2 regions of the Priestia sp. ABM2_011 genome follow, and region 2 is predicted to be linked to the other one. Evidence: riboswitches for the same ligand, from Rfam matches in the RefSeq annotation. Region 2 holds a riboswitch; the other holds the start of a gene.
What was found. Region 2 has a riboswitch for thiamine pyrophosphate ahead of thiT (energy-coupled thiamine transporter ThiT). Riboswitches for the same ligand answer to the same signal wherever they lie in the genome.

Region 1 (3,203 bases), 410 kb from region 2:
TCGGAAATTGGGATTTTACTAGAGGAAATTCGGTTTACGCTTAAGCATTTAGCAAAATGGATGAAGCCTAAAAAAGTAAAAACCGCTTTAACACACGTGGGCTCTAAAGGGAAAATTGTTCCTGAACCGTATGGAGTCGCGTTAATTATTGCTCCGTGGAACTATCCGTTTCAATTAGCGCTGTCTCCTTTAGTAGGAGCGATTGCCGCTGGAAACACGGCGATTATAAAGCCTTCTGAATTAACGCCTAGCGTATCTCGGGTTATACAAGAATTACTAGCTGAGGCTTTTGATCCAGCATTTGTGACCGTGATTGAAGGCGCTGTAGACACGACGAGCCTGCTTTTAAAACAGCCCCTCGATTATATTTTCTTTACGGGAAGTGTAAATGTAGGGAAAATTATTATGCAAGAAGCAGGGAAGCAGCTTATTCCCGTCACGCTGGAGCTAGGAGGAAAAAGTCCGTGCATTGTACATGAAGATGCAAACCTAGATTTTGCAGCGAAGCGAATTATGTTTGGCAAAGGAATGAATGCAGGCCAAACGTGCGTTGCTCCCGATTATTTGCTCGTGCATAAAAAGGTAAAAGCGCAGCTAGTGGAGAAACTTCGCGAAGCGATTTATCAATTTTACGGTAGTAATCCGCTTGAAAGTGAGCGCTACGGCCGTATTGTCAGTGAGCGCCATTTTATTCGGCTAGTTGAGTTTTTAAAAGACGGAAACGCTATAGTTGGAGGCGGGTATAATAAAAGTACGCTCACAATAGAACCTACGGTGTTAAGTGAAGTAAGCTGGACATCAGACGTTATGCAAGAAGAAATTTTTGGGCCTATTCTTCCTATGATTGAATACGAAACGTTAGACGAAGTTATTCATAAAGTTCAAGAAAAAGCTAAGCCGTTAGCTCTTTACTTGTTTACGGAAAGTGCAAATGTACAAAACGTCATAACGGAGCGTCTTTCATTTGGAGGAGGCTGTATAAATGATACGCTTATGCATATCGCTACGCCATATTTACCCTTTGGCGGAGTTGGAGAAAGCGGTACGGGCCAATATCATGGAAAAGACAGCTTTCAGACATTTTCTCATTTTAAAAGCATGCTGTCTCAAACAACCAAGTTTGATTTGTCATTCCGCTATCCTTCAGAGAAACAAAACTTGAAAATGATTAAAAAATTATTGAAATAAAAAGCCTCCTGATAGGAGGCTTTTTCGTTATTTTGAAAGTGAAAGCTGAGAAAGCGGCCATTTTTCTTGTGTATACGCCATTTCCCAAAATAAATACTCCAGCTCACAGCTTTTGATAAAGTGATCTTTCATACGATTACGTTCTTCTTCAGTCGCTTGCTCGGTGAGTTCATCAAGTTTGTTACAAAACCATTGTGTTGTGCCATTCATTTCTTCATTATTATAAAACTGAATCCATTCATAAAAAGGATGAGAAGGAGATGGATTTACTTGTTCTGTAATGCGCTGGCCAATTTCAACGTACGTCCACGGACATGGAAGAAGCACGGCAATGATTTCCGCTAAGCTGCCTGTATGCGCAACGCTTGTCATATGGTTAATGTAGTGGCTGGCCGTTGGTGAAAGAGCCTCAGTGTGGAGGTCTTCATAGCGTACGCCTGCTACTTCACAAAAATTATTATGAGGGTGTACTTCACTATGTAATACCGTAGAAATGCCGGCATTAAAGGCTTCCATTTCGGTACGCGTACGGCATTTTGTTAAAGCAGCGCCGTAAATGCGGACAAATGCTGTTAAGTATTCGTAGTCTTGAGAAACGTAGTGAATAAGCGCTTCTTTTGGCACGTCTCCTTCAGCAATTCCTTTAATAAAAGGGTGGTTAAAAATGGCTTCGTAAATATAGTTTGCTTCTTGTCTTAATTGAGATGAAAATGACATCAAAATCCTCCTTTAATTATGAGGAAGTCACAAACAAGCACATAAAGGAAATAAAAAACACTCCGTTTATAAACGGAGTGGCAAAGGACAGTACAAAACTGAACATTGCCACTTTCCTACGCTGGTATGAGCCAGATCAGGTTCAAAGGGATCAAGAAAACTTGTCTCAGCCGGTCGGCACCCCTAGTGGACTTCCTATTAGTCTATGTTTAACTTACCATATATTCTGAAAAATAGAAAGCGTTACGGAAAATTGTTCCCTAACGGTTTTTATCTCTTAAAGAGGTAGCTTCTTGAAGCTATTTTTAATCATTTTTGTTTAAAAATGCATATTTTTAGGGAAGAAGAGGTATTAATGAAGGGAAGAGCCGTTTTCGTCTCCGAAACATTCCCATATAAATAGAAGAAAGGAGAGAACAAAATGGCAAAATTTCGTTTGTATGCTGTATTAAATACAGTAGGCTTGGCTATTACACTTCTTGTGAATTATTTAGCAAATGCGATTCCAATAGGAGGCAAAACAACGGCAGAGGCTTCTGCGCAAGTTCCTACGTTGTTTACACCAGCCGGTTATGCCTTTGCTATCTGGGGCGTTATTTATTTGTTATTAACCATTTGGGTTATACGCCAATTTTTTGCAAGAGAAGATCAAAAGGAAATATATGCACGTATCGGCATTTGGTTTTTTCTAAACTGTTTGTTAAATAGTGCGTGGATCTTTATTTTCCAAAACGATTACTATAAGTTATCCCTTTTAGTTATGCTCTTTATTTTAGGCACATTAATGATTGTATATTCCATTATTCAGCATTCTCGGATGACGACATGGTTTATGCGTCTGCCGATTTCGCTTTATCTTGGATGGATTTCTGTTGCGACTATTGTTAATGTATTTGTCGTATTTCAAGCAAATGGAATACAGCACTTACTTGGCCTAAATGAGTTAGCATGGACGATTATTATGCTGCTGGTAGGGGCTGCGCTGGGCATTATGTTTACATTAAAAAACCGAGACGCTGTTTATCCGCTTGTTTTTATTTGGGCTTATATTGCCATTGCGGTGAAACAAAGTGGAAATCAGCCAATTGTCATTACTGTTATCATCTCGATTGTTTTATTAGCAATTGCTATTATTGTGGGACTGATTAAACGCTATAGACGTTTTTAAAAAGAAGCTCTAGCTTTTGTAAGCTAGAGCTTTTTATGATGCTCTTTTGATTGTAAAAAAGCAGCTGTAAAAGCAATTAAGCTAATTAAAATACCAAAAGGAACAACAATTGGTACGAATGATAAAATAA
Region 2 (3,203 bases):
GACATACCAGAAGCATTAAGTAACCACGTATATACCGCACCGTCTCCAAAAAATGAAGCACCAAATGCAAGTGTACCGACAAGTGCCGTTGCGATTAAGGCATTAACTGGAACGCCTCGTTTATTCACTTTTGCTAAGAACCTTGGTGCTTTTCCATCTTTCGCTAAGTTCCACAGCATACGCGTAGAAGCATACATACCTGAGTTACCAGCAGATAAAACAGCTGTTAAAATAACGGCATTAATCGCTGATGCTGCAAACGCCAGACCTGCTCGTTCGAATATTAAAGTAAACGGACTTACTCTCACGTCATCACTTGCTAATGAATTCGCTGTGTATGGAATAAGCATTCCAATAACAAAAATAGCTAAAATATAAAATAACAAGATGCGCCAGAAGACTTGTTTAACTGCGCGAGGAACCGTTTTTTCCGGATCTTCACTTTCTCCAGCTGCGACTCCAAGCAACTCTGTTCCTTGGAATGAAAAACCAGCTGCCATAAATATACCTAGTACAGTGAAGAATCCACCGTGAATCGGTCCATCACCAAGCGTGAAGTTTTTGAAACCTGGTGCTTCATTGTTAAAGATACCAAAAATCATCATAATACCAATAACTAAAAAGATAATAACCGTTACTACTTTAATTAACGAAAACCAAAATTCAGATTCACCAAATCCTTTTACAGAAAGGTAGTTAAGCCCAAACATAATTAATAAAAACAGGGCACTCCATAAAATAGAAGAAGAGTTCGGGAACCAAAATTTCATAATAAGGGCTCCAGCGGATAATTCAGCTGCAATCGTAATAGCCCAGTTATACCAGTAGTTCCAGCCGAGAGCGAAACCAAAGGATGGATCTACAAAACGAGACGCATACGTACTAAATGAACCAGCTTCAGGCATATAAGCTGCGAGCTCTGCTAGGCTGGTCATCAAAAAGTAAACCATTACGCCAATAATAGCGTAAGCTAAAAGCGCTCCCCCAGGTCCTGCTGTGTGAATTGCTCCACCACTTGCTAGGAATAAGCCGGTTCCGATGGCTCCTCCTAATGAAATCATCGTTAAGTGGCGAGATTTCAACCCACGTTTTAATTCTTGCTGCTCTTGCATAGATAAATACTCCTTTCGAATGTACGGAAAGAGACGGGATAACATAAAAAAAGCCCGCAGTATATGTGCGCGCTTTTAAATCTGAAAACCGCGTCAACCTTCCGTGAAGATAGCTCTTCACATCACTCGCATGATGTGACAGTTCTGTTCCTGTTCGGAGACAGCCCCAGCTTAAATCAACCGAGAAGTGATTTAAACTTCGGCAATTTTTCCTTTCAAGCAACATCCTCAATGTTCTCTGCATTTCCGTTACTTTACTATTAAAAACTGCGACCTCTACCTCATCGATTAGGATGAGGGTTTTTTATATTCAATTGACATAAAAGAAGTATAACAAATACTAAAACGATTGTCATTATAAAAAATAGATTCAGAAAATAGAAACATCTTTGAAATCTCTCGAATCTATTTTGTTACGTATGGTATAATAAACATTGTCTTTATACTACATAAATATCCAAACGTACCACAGGGGGAGCCGCCGTGCTGAGAGTGAACGAAATGTTCAGACCCTTAGAACCTGTTAGTTAACGCTAGCGTAGGAATGTGGGAATAGTAGCATATAGTTGCTTACTCCTGTGTAAACCGTTTGATATGAATGATTCAAAAACAGGAGTGAGAAACGTGAATAAAGCATTACCTTTACAGGCTAAAATTGAAATAGCTATTTTTGCAGCATTGGCACTTCTACTTGACCTTTTGCCTTCCATTAAGATTGCAACGGCTGTAAGTATTTCGTTCTCCATGGTGCCCATTTTTATTATGTGCTTTCGCTGGGGAGTAAAAGGCGGGGCTCTATCTGGTCTATTATGGGGGCTTTTGCAGTTAGCGACAGGAACGGCTTATATTTTAACAGCGCTACAAACATTTATTGAATATATTGTGGCTTTTGCTTTTATAGGTTTTGGAGGTATTTTTTCACAATCTATTAAAACAAATTTAGCTACCAATAACAGATCAAAAGCTTTTGTTTTGATTGTTTTATCCCTTATTATCGGAAGCTTCGCACGTTATTTCTGGCACTTTATTGCTGGTATTATTTTCTGGGGATCGTACGCACCAAAAGGTATGTCCGCTCTGTGGTATTCTTTTTCAATGAACGGTGTTTCAATGGTAGGGTCACTAATAGCCTGCTTAGTCATTCTTTCATTGTTAATTCCATCGGCATCAAGAATGATTGTAACTAAATCACATTCATCATAAGAAAAAAGACTAAATCTACCAAGATTTAGTCTTTTTTTTCATTTGTCACCTTTGTTTACACAAAAGTGTGTCAGGTTTGATAACATAGTTAGTGAAATATTCAAAAAACTGTTTTATGATAGTCAACATATTCAAACGAGATAAGGGATTGATAGCATGCTACAGAAATGGATCACGAGCATAGGTTTAGATATTGGAACAAGCACAACAAAACTGATTGTAAGCAAGCTGTTAATAGCAAATCAACAAAATCAGTTTACGCTGCCAGGCTGTCAAATTATTGATCGTCGCGTAACGTATGCAAGTTCTATCTATACCACACCTATGGTAAACGAGGTTGAAATCGATGTTCAACGATTAACGGTACTACTAGAACAAGAGTACAAGAATGCAGAAATCTCCTTAGATCAAGTGGAGGCGGGCGCTGTGATCATCACAGGAGAAACTGCTAGAAAGCAAAATGCAGAGAGTATCGTTCACTATCTAGCCGAACATGCTGGAGATTTCGTTGTTGCAACAGCCGGTGCTGATTTGGAAGGAATATTGGCGGCAAAAGGATCAGGAGCAATCCAACATTCCGCTGAAACAAATGCAGTAATTGCCAATATTGATGTAGGAGGAGGCACTGCTAACATCGCCTTATGTCAAAATGGAAAAGTGATAGAAACATTTACCCTGCATGTAGGCGGGAGATTAATTCGGCTGAATTCAGACGGTTTTGTAACCTACATTTCACCTTATTTAACTGAATTTTTAAAAAATAATTCTTTAATACTGCGAGAAGGTGAAAAAGCAACATTTGAAAAACTCTCGTCTATCTGTCAATTACTAGCTGAAGAAACCGTGAATTATGTAAAAGCGCTGAAGCAAAATTCCACGCTGCTCGTT

Region 1: linked by a shared signal. The riboswitch ahead of tenA (thiaminase II) and the one ahead of thiT (energy-coupled thiamine transporter ThiT) in region 2 are both predicted to bind thiamine pyrophosphate.

Annotation. Positions count from the first base shown of each region.
Region 1 covers NZ_JBSWUB010000001.1:3,205,608-3,208,810, reverse strand. Annotated here, with positions in the region: gene ACXAE4_RS17270 (aldehyde dehydrogenase) at 1-1,188, shown strand, start outside; gene tenA (thiaminase II) at 1,216-1,905, opposite strand; TPP riboswitch at 2,002-2,100, opposite strand; gene ACXAE4_RS17260 (TspO/MBR family protein) at 2,327-3,073, shown strand.
Region 2 covers NZ_JBSWUB010000001.1:2,794,488-2,797,690, forward strand. Annotated here, with positions in the region: gene ACXAE4_RS15130 (amino acid permease) at 1-1,112, opposite strand, end outside; lysine riboswitch at 1,215-1,399, opposite strand; TPP riboswitch at 1,574-1,674, shown strand; gene thiT (energy-coupled thiamine transporter ThiT) at 1,707-2,315, shown strand; gene ACXAE4_RS15140 (ethanolamine ammonia-lyase reactivating factor EutA) at 2,472-3,203, shown strand, end outside.